4 regions of the Paenibacillus sp. FSL R10-2788 genome follow, and region 2 is predicted to be linked to each of the others. Evidence: predicted binding sites of a transcription regulator. Region 2 holds the regulator's gene; each other region holds the start of a gene.

Region 1 (3,218 bases), 4.3 Mb from region 2:
GGCTGAATCAGCAAGTAGTATGGGGACGCTGGGCATGGTCATTGCCGGTTTAGTGATGTACAATCGCATGACAAATCGCCGACGTAAATAAGCTGGCCGGATAGATTATAAACGTCTGGTTATTATGTTATAGTAAAGATTGAAATAAAACTTGTATCGACCTGAAAAGGAGTACTTCATGACACAGTTTGTCTACAAACAAATTATTGATGACTTAAAAATGAAAATTTTTGCTGGGCAGTTTCCCGACATGAAATTACCGGATGAACGAACGCTTAGTGAAACTTATCAAGTGAGTCGTAGTTCTATTAAAAGTGCTCTGACTAAAATGGCAAATGCCGGCATTATTTTTAAAAAGCGTGGCTCAGGGACATTTATAAATCCTTTATACATAAAAAATGAATCTATTTTTAACTACGAAGGCTCTAATTTAGGTGTCACCGACAATTTTCAAATGAATGGGAAGAAGCCAAAGATTAAAGTTCTGAAATTCGAGGTCATTCCACCAACGGAAGAACTGCAACGGGATCTGTTTTTAGGACCACATGATTTTGTATACAAAATCGTTCGCTTGCGTCTTTTTGATGATGAACCCTTTATGATTGAAACGGGTTATATCCCAATCAAAATCGTGCAGAACTTAAATCAGACTATTATTGAAGGATCTATCTTTAATTATTTGGAGGATTCACGGAACCTGGCGGTAACCAAATCCTTTTTATCGATATCCGCAGAACCCTCTGAGGCTACGGATCAAGAGCTGCTGCATTTGCAGGCGAATGAACCAGTAAGCATTATGGAAGGGATTTTCTTTTTAGATAATGGCACACCCTTTGAATTCTCCCATATGCGCTTCCACTATAAATACTTAAAATTTAATACCTTTGTGTCCGTTCATTAAAAGTAAGACTGGGGAATTTTTCTCGGTCTTATTTTTTTTATTTTGCGCAAAATAGATGAAGGACGAGTAGCAAATATCCCCGCAAACTACAGCCCATATTTTTACATATATATTAATATTGACGTATTTTTACAGACAATTGACACCGTTTTTCATACTATGTTCATATTTTCACAAAATTGGACCGTATCATTTGTTGAAAAGGTTGAATTAATTTTTGGCGGCGGTATGATGTACTTGTGGAAGAAATTACGGCAATGTAGACACAGAAAAAATTTTGGGGAGTGGAAGAAATGGTATTATCCATGGATGTTGATTACTCATCAAAAACTTATTTAGAGAAGCTTGATGCATACTGGCGCGCAACTAACTACATCTCTGTAGGTCAACTGTATTTGAAAGATAATCCGTTGTTAAGAGAACCGCTGAAAGAAGCAGACGTAAAGATTAAGCCAATTGGACACTGGGGAACTATTCCCGGCCAGAACTTTATTTATGCCCATTTGAATCGGGTCATTACTAAATATGATTTGAATATGTTCTATATCGAGGGTCCTGGTCATGGCGGTCAGGTCATGGTTTCGAACTCCTATCTCGATGGTAGCTATACTGAAATTTATCCGGAAATTACACAAGATATCTCAGGTCTGAAGAAATTGTTCAAACAATTCTCTTTCCCAGGTGGAGTTGCTTCCCATGCTGCCCCTGAAACACCTGGATCGATCCACGAAGGTGGCGAATTAGGTTATTCTCTATCCCACGGTGTAGGTGCAATTCTGGATAATCCAGATTTAATCTCCGCTGTTGTTATTGGCGATGGAGAGGCTGAAACTGGCCCATTAGCGGCTTCATGGTTCTCCAACCGGTTCATCAATCCAGTTACTGATGGTGCAGTTCTGCCGATCTTGCACTTAAATGGTTTCAAAATCAGTAACCCGACGATTCTGTCTCGTCAATCCAAAGAAGAAATTACTGCATACTTTAAAGGTATGGGTTGGGAACCGTTCTTCGTTGAAGGCGAAAATCCTGATCTAATGCATCCAGAAATGGCTAAGGTGCTTGATACCATCGTAGAAAGAATTGAAGCGATTCAAAAGAATGCACGTGACAACAATGACCTTACGCGTCCGGTTTGGCCAATGTTGGTCTTCCGTTCTCCTAAGGGCTGGACGGGTCCAAAGCAATGGGATGGTGTTCCGAATGAGAACTCGTTCCGTGCCCATCAGGTGCCGATTCCAGTGGATCAAAAGAATATGAAACATGCTCCAGCGTTATTGGAGTGGATGAACAGCTATAGACCAGAAGAATTATTTGATGACAATGGTCGTCTGAACGCTGAACTTGCCGAGATTCTGCCAACTGGCGACAGACGTATGGGAATGAACCCAGTTACTAATGCTGGCAACCAGATTAAAGATCTAAACTTACCCAATTTCCGTAAGTTCGCACTTGATAATTCCAAACCAGGTGAAGTAATAGCACAAGATATGGCCGTTCTGGGTAAATACATGAAAGATGTTATCTCTCTGAACGAAGAGAACCGCAATTTCAGAATTTTCGGACCGGATGAAACAATGTCCAACCGTCTGGGACCTGTCTTTGAAGTGACGAAACGTCAATGGTTGGATCAAGTGATTGAGCCGAATGATGAATTCCTAGCTTCTTATGGCCGTGTTATCGATTCCCAATTGTCTGAACATCAGGCAGAAGGTTTGCTTGAAGGTTACGTATTGACAGGTCGCCATGGTTTCTTTGCAAGCTATGAAGCTTTCTTGCGTGTCGTGGATTCGATGATTACTCAGCATTTCAAATGGCTGCGTAAAGCAACAGATCAAAGCTGGCGTGCGGATATTCCATCATTGAATGTGGTAGCAACTTCAACTGTATTCCAACAAGACCACAATGGTTACACTCACCAAGATCCAGGTTTGCTAGGTCACTTGGCTGATAAAAAACCAGAATTTATCCGTGAGTATTTGCCGGCTGATGCGAACTCCTTGCTGGCTGTCTTTGACACCGTCTTAAATGACCGTCAAAAAATCAACCTGATCGTTTCTTCCAAACATCCTCGTCCACAATGGTTCAGTGCGGATGAAGCACAAGAGCTGGTGGATAAAGGACTGAAGATTATTGACTGGGCAAGCACCGATCAAGGTGGAGAGCCTGATGTTGTCTTTGCTTCTGCAGGTACAGAACCAACTATCGAAAGCTTGGCTGCAATCTCTATCCTGCATGAAAAACTGCCGAACCTTAAGATTAGATATATCAACGTGGTAGACTTGTTGAAACTGAGAAGTCAAAAATTAGATCCGCGTGG
Region 2 (3,218 bases):
CTCTGGTTTTGGCAACATCCTTGGCGATATCCCGCTCGTTCCATTGATCTTTCATAATATAGGCATAGAACTGGATAAGTCCAAACCCCAGGAGCAGAATCAGAACTGACCCCAGGAGGATCCATTTTTTCCTTTTCTTCAAGGTACAGCTCCCTTTCTAGTAATATATCTTTTTTGATTATATAACACACCCGCGTGTTTATCCAAAATTTCATAATTTTCTAGCTTTCCCAGCCTTAAAATGTACAAAAGGCCGCAACTTTTGCTAAAAGCAAAAAGTCGCAGCCTATTATTTATTCGTTATTCTCCAGACTTAACGCTTCAATAAACCTTCGAAGGCTTCTTGCGCTTTACGCCGGATAGCTTCCTCATCCAGGGTTAAGCATTGTCCATGCTTGATGACCTGTTTACCATTCACCCACACATGCTCAACATCCTTAGCGCTAGCAGAGTAAACTGCATGAGACAACAGATCTGTGTGTGGCAGCAAATGCGGCTGATCTATATCAATTGCAATGAAATCAGCTTTCATCCCAACAGCAAGTCTACCTACATTATTTAAAAAGATGGACTGGGCGCCATATTCTGTAGCCATACGTAGAGCTTCTGGAGCTGGAACAGCCGTTGGATCACCGCTGACACCCTTATGAATGAGAGCTGCAAGCCGCATCTCTTCAAACATATCCAAGTTATTGTTGCTTGCCGCGCCATCCGTGCCAAGAGACACCTTCACACCAGCTTTTAGAAGATCAGTAACCCGAGCCACTCCGCTAGCCAGCTTCAAATTACTGCCCGGATTATGAGAGACACCCACATTATGGCGAGCCAAGATCTCAATCTCTTCATCATTTAAATGAACACCATGTGCAACTATCGAGGGACGTGTGAACATTCCAAGCTTCTCTAAGTGAGCTACAGGACGCAACCCGTAATCCGCCACATTTTGTTCCACTTCACGTTTCGTTTCGGACATATGCGTATGCATCGGTAAATCCAGATCATGCGCTGCCTGCACGAACTTAACCAGGAAGTCCGGAGGGCAAGTATAAGGGGCGTGCGGCGAGATCATAGTAGTAATTCTACCGTCAGCCTTTCCATGCCAGTTACGGGCAAAAGAAATCGCTTCCGCAAGCTTGTGATTCTGTACATCCTCTGGACATAACCCAATCACACCACGCATCAATACGGAACGGATACCTGATAACTCAGCTACCTCAGCTACTCGGTCCATATGATCATACATATCGAGGAAGGTCGTAGTTCCACCCTTCAGCATTTCCAATACAGATAAGGAGGTTCCCCAGTATACATCATCACCGGTGAACTTTTCCTCCATCGGCCACATCTTCTCCTGAAGCCACACTTGTAGCGCTAAATCATCTCCATATCCACGCAGCAAAGACATCGCCGCATGACCATGTGTGTTTACAAGTCCAGGCATGAACAGCAGACGGCTGCCATCAACCACTTGCACTCCAGCTTCCATCTGAGGCTCTTCTTTTCCTATGTAAGTGATTAAATCATCTTCAATAGTCATATATCCACTCAGAACCGGCTCATCCGTTCCCGGAGTCAGAAAATACCCGCCCTTAATTATCGTTTTATTGTTGTTCATGTTCGCTTTCTTCCTTTCCATCCCGCAAGTAATACGCAAGACTTTGCAGATCAGTTGTAAAATCAGCTGCATGCACCCGGATATTCGGTGGTGTCTTCAGAATCACAGGGGCAAAGTTCAAAATTGCTTCAATCCCAGAAGAAATGAGAATATCTGCTACATTTTGAGCTTCTGAATCAGGTACGGTAATAATGGCAATGCGAATACCTTGCTCACGAATCGTGCTGCCTAGTTCATCCATTGGTTGCACAGTAAGGGAGTTGATCTTACGTCCAACCTTAGGAGCGTACGAATCAAATATAGCGGTGATTTTCATAGTATCTTTGAGATATGCATTGTAATTAGACAAGGCATGTCCGAGATTACCTGCTCCAACTAAAGCTACATTAAGCTGTTGATCCAGCTTCAGGATATGACGGATTTTCTCAATAAGATACGTTACATCATAGCCGATACCTTTTCTGCCGAAGTCACCAAAATACGCTAAATCCTTACGAATCTGTGCGGGATTAAGATCAAGCTTTTGTCCAAGTTCCTGAGAGGAAACTGTTAATATTTCGCGATTCTGGAGATCATTCAAAAAACGCAAATACACAGGTAGTCTGCGAACAACGGCTTCTGATATTTTATCCGATTTCATATTTTTCCTCCTAAAAATAGTAATGTTCTTGTGAAAATCCATATTCAAACGTATACCTCTCCTTATTAAGGGCGGTACTGTAACTTACCGCCCTTAAGGATAAGGAGGAGCTAAACTGAAGACGAGCATTTTAAGAAGCGCCGCCATCCTCTAGCCATTCCGCTATGCGGGGGACCATTTGATCAGTCAGCATATGCTCCATTTTGGGACCAGGCAATGAATAAAGGAAATACTTCCCGTAATGAGATTCAATAACCCTTGTATCATAAACAATAACTATTCCGCGATCCTGCGCCGTGCGAACCAGTCTTCCGAATCCCTGCTTAAAGCGAATAACCGCTTGAGGAACAGACAATTTCATGAACGGATTCTTCTTCTGAGCCTGCAATAACTCCGACTTCGCTTCCGCCAACGGGTGATTCGGCGGTTGAAACGGAAGTCTCACGATGGCCAGGCAAGTCAGTGCTTCACCTGGAATATCTACACCTTCCCAGAAGCTGCTCGTCCCCAGCAGAACGGATGCTGCACTGTCCTGAAAGCGGCGGATCAGCTTGCTCCGGCTGCCACCTTCCACGCCTTGACCAAGCACCGTAATCTCTTGTGAGGCCAAAGCCTCTTTAAGCGGATCATATACCTGACGCAGCATTTTATAAGAAGTAAACAGAACCAGCATCCGCCCACGTGTTGTTTTGGCAGCTTCTGCTAACGACTGTACGAGTGTATCGACAAATCGAGCATCGCCCACACTGCCCTTCACACTAGGAAAATCACGCGGTATAACTAGAAGCGCCTGCTCGCGATACTTAAAGGGAGAAGGAAGGAGTGAGGTCATTAGACGTCCCTCTTCCGCAGCTTCGTTAAGTCCGAGATTATCAATCATAAACTGAAAAGATTTATCTACAGACAGCGTCGCCGAGGTAAGCACGATGCTTTTTTTCTTATCGAAGAACAACTCTTTAAGCT
Region 3 (3,218 bases), 290 kb from region 2:
TGTTCCACCTATGGATTGGACTTGGGATGATATGCTGAATACCGCCAAAGGCGTAGCTGATACCAAAAAAGGGATTTCCGGTATTGCTCCAATGGGTAAAGGGAATGAAGCAGGCTGGAACTGGACCAACTTCCTGTTCGAAGCTGGCGGTGAAATTCAGAAGATTGAAGGCGGTAAGGTTGTAGCTACTTTTAATTCTGAGGCTGGGATTAAAGCGCTGGATTTCTACAAGAAACTTAGATGGGAAGCAAACGCGATTCCTCAGGACTGGGCACTGGGCTGGGGTGATGCTGTAGGCGCATTCCAACAAAGTCGTACAGCAATGGTAATGGCTGGATCTGACGGTGTTATTGAGCAAGCGTTGAATCAGGGCGGTCTGAAACCAGAAGATGTACTTACGTATCCAATGCCTGCAATGGAAAAAGGCGGAAAACACACCGGGGTACTTGGTGGTGACTACCTTGTAATCAATCCAAATGCAACACCAGACGAGCAAGAAATGGCATTCCGTTATATTACATTTGATTACTTCTCCGATAAAGGTCTAGAAGCACTGGATGCGGTTCTGCAACAACGTACAACGGATGGTAAATACTTTATTCCGCCGCTCTTAGATTACTATTCTGCAGATTCTGACTTCGGCAAGAAAACGAAAGCTGTGTATGATAAATATACAAATGTATATCAGTACAGCCCTGATATTTTAGGTTTGCTGGACGGTAAACCGGAAGCGCAATACAATACACAGGACTACTACGCAACCATGTCCAATGTAATTCAAGAGCTGTTCTCCAAAAAAGGAACAGATTCCAAGACACAGCTTGAAGCTGCTGCCAAAACAGTGCAAGAGAAATTCTTCGACACAATTAAAGTAGAATAGCTAGGAAGAACAGAACCGGCTCCATAGGAGTCGGTTTTTTTATGTTTATATTATTGATATTTTTATAAATAAACACGACGGGGGGCATCCCACTATTTTTTAGAGACCAATGGAAAAATAGAGTGTCAACAAAATTAGGTTTGCTTTTTTAAAATATTTTTGCGAGCGGAAAGGTAGAAAATGGGTATCAGTTCTTGTCTTTTTAAACATAAACTTTAAATTTAAGAAATAATAAAGCATAAATAATGGTAAAAAAGCTATAATATGATCGAATGAAAGCGCTTTGAAAACAAATCAAAAAAACTTTATACTTTGTGAAAGATTTCACTATACAAGGTGGAAATGATGTGATAAGATAAATGTGTAGAGAAAAACAACCTAAAAATTGACAGGAGGACGAGGGAGATGGCAGTTAAGAACGAAGTCGCCGCCCAAGTTAAACAAACTACCGCTGAAGAGTATATTCAGACTTTAGTGGATAAAGCGAAAAAAGCACATGAGGCATTCATGGCGCTGGATCAAGAGCAAGTTGACACAATCGTTCATGCAATGGCGTTGGCTGGACTCGACAAACATATGTACCTCGCTAAATTGGCTGTAGAAGAAACTGGCCGCGGGGTTTACGAAGACAAAATTACTAAAAACATCTTCTCGACAGAATATATCTGGCACGGAATTAAATACGATAAAACAGTAGGCGTTATTGAAGACAATGCTTATGAAAGCTTCCAAAAAATTGCTGAGCCCGTCGGAATTGTAATGGGTATCACACCGGTAACCAACCCTACATCCACCACGATGTTTAAAGCGTTGATTTCGATTAAGACACGGAACCCTATTATATTCGGTTTCCACCCATCTGCGCAAGAGTGTAGTGCAGCAGCTGCTAGAATTCTTCATGATGCGGCTGTAAAAGCTGGCGCACCTGAGAATTGTATCCAATGGATTGAAATGCCAACGATGGACAAAACAAACGCTTTGATGAACAACCCTGACGTTGCACTTATTCTCGCAACAGGCGGTTCTGCAATGGTAAAAGCAGCTTATAGCTGTGGTAAACCAGCTCTTGGCGTAGGTCCTGGTAACGTACCTGCATTCATCGAAAAGAGCGCGGATATCGATCAAGCCGTAACGGACATCATTCTTTCCAAAACATTTGATAATGGTATGATCTGTGCTTCCGAGCAAGCTGTTATTATCGAAGAACCAATCTTTGATCAAGTGAAAAAGAAAATGATCGCTAATGGCTGCTACTTTGTTAACAAAGAAGAAGCTGCCAAACTTACTAGCGGCGCTATGAACGTTGATAAATGTGCGGTTAACCCAGCAATCGTTGGACAATCCGCAGTGAAAATTGCTGAAATGTGCGGCATTCAAGTTCCTGCCGGCACTAAGATTCTGGTAGCAGAACTTGAAGGTGTAGGCACTAAATATCCATTGTCCGCTGAAAAATTGAGTCCTGTGCTTGCTTGCTACAAAGTTAAAAACGCAGATCAAGGTATCGAACGCGCAGCACAAGTTGTTGAATTTGGTGGTATGGGCCATAGTTCGGCTATCCACTCCAACAACGAAGAAGTAATCATGAAGTTCTCCAACCGTCTGCAAACAGGACGTATTCTCGTTAACTCGCCTTCCACTCATGGTGCGATCGGCGATATCTATAACACTAACATCCCTTCGTTGACGCTGGGCTGCGGATCTTATGGTCGTAACTCCGTGTCGCAAAACGTTACAGCAATTAATTTGATCAACGTGAAAAGGGTGAATCGTCGTACCGTGAATATGCAATGGTTTAAAGTACCTGACAAGATCTATTTCGAAAAAGGCGCTACTCAGTACCTGACCAAAATGCCTGATATCACACGTGTCGCAATTATCACTGACCCAATGATGGTTAAGCTCGGATATGTTGAGAGAGTTGAACATTACCTGCGTCAACGCCAAACTCCTGTAGCGATCGAAGTGTTCTCGGAAGTTGAACCAGATCCATCGACAACTACAGTTGAAAAAGGTACAGCAATGATGAACAGATTCCAACCGGACTGCATCATCGCACTTGGTGGTGGTTCCCCAATGGATGCTGCAAAAGGAATGTGGTTATTCTATGAACATCCAGACGCAGACTTTAACGGTCTGAAACAAAAATTCATGGATATCCGTAAACGGGTTTACAAATTCCCTAAACTTGGAAATAAAGCTAAGTTTGTAGCGATTCCAACTACTTCGGGTACGGGTTCGGAAGTAACATCTTTCGCAGTTATTACCGATAAAACAACTGAACAACACACTAAATATCCATTGGCTGACTACGAGCTAACTCCAGACGTAGCTATCATTG
Region 4 (3,218 bases), 1.9 Mb from region 2:
TTCTTCTTTTAAGCTCTCGTTAGATATCACTTTGTAATTTGTATGCTGTAGATTATAGGCCGATGGTGCCAATCTGGCGTAAGAGAACATTTCCTCTAATTCATTTTGAGGGATGGTGACCCCTTCCACAAAATTCATAGCGGATCTGCGGGACTGAATCAAGTCTGTAAAAGCGCTCATAAGTATTCCTCCGTTGTGTATGTATTCGGTTGTAAAATATAAACACCTGATATTTGTAAATTTACTAACTAAATGTTACTAACTCAAAATAACACAGCCTATAAAATTCGTCAATGATAAAATTTATTGAAGTTAATCTTGAATACCCTGTTGTAAAAAAATAGGACATAAATTAGGATATTAGGATATGTAAAAACACGGTGAATGAAAGGTGGATAAATTGATTAATAGTAGAGAACGATTGATGATAGATTTGCAAAGAATCGAAGAGAATGACTACGAGCTTAGAAGTGGAGAGGACATAAAGGATTATGTGAAGTTGATGCTTGAGCATTTAGGAGTTCCCGAGCCTGTGCTGCGTGATGAATTGATTTATTCCACATTCTACAAATGGATTAATGAGAAACATTGGTTTAATGATGCGGAGCTTCGTGAACTGCTGTGGATACTCCTTGACGAGCAGCATCTGTTTTATCACATTGGGAACAAAGAAGATCAGACGGTGTATACAAGAACATTTTCTGTATTGGTTGTTGCTCTTATTCTCCAGCGGCATAGGGAAAAGGCTATATTGGATAGCTCTGAATTTACAAAGGTGAAGCAGGGTTTAATTCATTATTATAAGGAAGAACGGGATTTAAGAGGTTATATGGAAAAAGAAGGCTGGGCACACGCAGCAGCCCATGGCGCAGACGCCTTGGATGAGCTGGTTTTATGCTCGGAGAGTGATGCCGAGGTGCGGGAAGAGGTTCTGACAGTTGTTCAAAAGATGCTTTATAACGATCAATACATATTCAGGGAGGAAGAAGATGAACGGATTGCTACTATTATAGTTACAATCATCGATCATCATTTACTTCCACAGCAGTCTATAACCGATTGGATTCTCAACTTGGCGCAATGTGGCAGTTGGCCTAGAAGCCACAGCCAGTATGTTACTCGAATAAATACAAAGAACTTCCTGCGTTCTCTTTATTTCAGGTTACTTCTAACAGAGAAGAATATGGACATTGTGGATGTTTTGTTGAAAACTGAGAAGAATTTGAATGAATTTGTACATTAATTCACTCAAACGGTTTTAATTAACACTGGTAATTTAAATAATTTATTATAATGTAATAAAAATCACAAAATTTTATGGAAATTCAAAAACTTTGTGACATTTATAACTTGATAAGTGCTATAATAGAAATATGGCGTTAAAAGTTCTTATGTTTTTCATTACTATTAAGCAGCAAAGCTTATTGCAGAGGAGATTTGGATATGTCAGAATCAATCACTCAAACACAACCTGAACAAGAATCACCAAAAGTAGCTGTTAGCAAGGAACAAATGGATGTTCTAGAGCAGCTCTTGAAACCAGAAGTTCAGGAATCATTAACAGTCTTGGTGGAACAGCTGCCAAAATTAACTGAGCTTGTTGGCGTGCTTACAAAGTCCTATGACTTTGTGCAAACTGTCGCAGCGGATGATGTCTTGAAAAGTGATACGGTAAGTGCAATTAAAGAACTTGCTGAACCTGTAGTGCATTCCGCGAAGAATATGGCAGCTACAGTGATCGAAGCAAAAGATCGTGCGAATGAAAGTAACGAAGTTATTGGTCTTTTTGGTCTTATGAAGTTGTTGAAAGATCCGCAAGCACAAAAGCTTTTCCGTTTCGTAAATGCATACCTTCAAGTTGCTGGAGAACGCAGTAAGCAGAAATAATCATTTTCATATCTTATTCGTAAGGGACGGAGGAAACATCATGTCTAAACATATTGTCATTCTAGGAGCAGGTTATGGTGGTCTACTAAGCGCCTTAACCGTACGCAAATATCTCAAAAAAGATGAAGCTAAAATTACTGTAGTTAATCAGTATCCTACTCACCAAATCATTACAGAATTGCATCGTCTTGCAGCAGGTAGTGTTGCAGAGGGTGCTGTAGCTATGCCTCTAACTAAGCTTTTCGCAGGTAAAGATATTGACCTGAAAATCGCGAAGGTTAATTCATTTTCTGTGGAGAACAAACAAATTGTTCTTTCTGATGGTGTGACACTTACTTATGATGCGCTTGTTGTAGGTCTTGGCAGCACTACAGCTTATTTTGGCATTCCAGGGCTTGAACAATACAGTATGGTATTGAAATCAGCTGCAGATGCTAACAAAATTCATCAACATATTGAAGATCGTATTCGTGAATATGCGAAATCGAAAAATGAAGCAGATGCAAACATCCTGATCGGTGGCGGCGGCTTAACAGGTGTTGAGCTTGTTGGTGAAATCGCGGATGTATTGCCTACACTTACTAAAAAATATGGCGTTGATCCTAAAGAAATTAAGCTTATGCTCGTTGAAGCAGGTCCTAAAATCCTTCCAGTATTGCCAGATGCATTGATCGAACGTGCTGTAGCAAGCTTGGAAAAACGTGGTGTTCAATTCTTGACAGGTCTTCCTGTTACGAATGTAGAAGGCAATGCGATTGACTTGAAAGACGGTCAAAAAATTATTGCTAACACATTTGTATGGACTGGTGGCGTACAAGGAAATCCACTCATCGGCGAATCCGGTCTTGAAGTTAACCGCGGTCGTGCAACGGTGAATGAATTCTTGCAATCCACTTCCCACAAAGATGTATTCGTTGCTGGTGACAGCGCGGTGGTCTTTGCAGAAGATGGACGTCCTTACCCTCCAACTGCTCAAATCGCTTGGCAAATGGGTGAATTGATCGGATACAATCTGTATGCCTTCTTGAAAAATAAATCGTTTGAAAGCTTTAGTCCAATCAACTCTGGTACACTTGCTAGCTTAGGCCGTAAAGACGGTGTTGCCATCGTTGGTGCAAGTTCTACTCCATTAAAAGGCTTACCTGCAACTCTGATGAAGGAAGCAAGTAATATCCGTTACTTGTCCCACATTAAAGGATTGTTCAGCCTAGCGTACTAATATAGTTTAACCTTAAACCCTGCTCAAATCTGAGCGGGGTTTTTGTTATTGTTTTTTTAGTGAAATGTTTGCATTATTGATGTTTCACAGTAGGCTGTATTCATTGTATTTG

Evidence for each region. The regulator Rex, encoded in region 2, represses fermentation and respiration genes when NADH is low (regulators of the CRP and FNR family bind a similar motif). The targets are predictions, from matches to a motif close to TTGTGAAATATTTCACAA.
Region 1: the regulator Rex is predicted to act here: its motif matches at 1,061-1,078, upstream of NSQ50_RS01165 (phosphoketolase family protein).
Region 3: the regulator Rex is predicted to act here: its motif matches at 1,193-1,210, upstream of adhE (bifunctional acetaldehyde-CoA/alcohol dehydrogenase).
Region 4: the regulator Rex is predicted to act here: its motif matches at 1,294-1,311, upstream of NSQ50_RS11415 (DUF1641 domain-containing protein).

What each region holds. Positions count from the first base shown of each region.
Region 1 is NZ_JBBOQA010000001.1:241,303-244,520, forward strand. Features, by position in the region: gene NSQ50_RS01155 (hypothetical protein) at 1-91, shown strand, start outside; gene NSQ50_RS01160 (GntR family transcriptional regulator) at 179-901, shown strand; gene NSQ50_RS01165 (phosphoketolase family protein) at 1,195-3,218, shown strand, end outside.
Region 2 is NZ_JBBOQA010000001.1:4,583,694-4,586,911, forward strand. Features, by position in the region: gene NSQ50_RS20360 (cell wall elongation regulator TseB-like domain-containing protein) at 1-142, opposite strand, end outside; gene NSQ50_RS20365 (amidohydrolase) at 314-1,615, opposite strand; gene NSQ50_RS20370 (redox-sensing transcriptional repressor Rex) at 1,602-2,255, opposite strand; gene dinG (ATP-dependent DNA helicase DinG) at 2,386-3,218, opposite strand, start outside.
Region 3 is NZ_JBBOQA010000001.1:4,876,694-4,879,911, reverse strand. Features, by position in the region: gene NSQ50_RS21785 (ABC transporter substrate-binding protein) at 1-880, shown strand, start outside; gene adhE (bifunctional acetaldehyde-CoA/alcohol dehydrogenase) at 1,286-3,218, shown strand, end outside.
Region 4 is NZ_JBBOQA010000001.1:2,633,940-2,637,157, forward strand. Features, by position in the region: gene NSQ50_RS11405 (nitroreductase family protein) at 1-180, opposite strand, end outside; gene NSQ50_RS11410 (DUF2785 domain-containing protein) at 401-1,243, shown strand; gene NSQ50_RS11415 (DUF1641 domain-containing protein) at 1,444-1,887, shown strand; gene NSQ50_RS11420 (NAD(P)/FAD-dependent oxidoreductase) at 1,928-3,106, shown strand.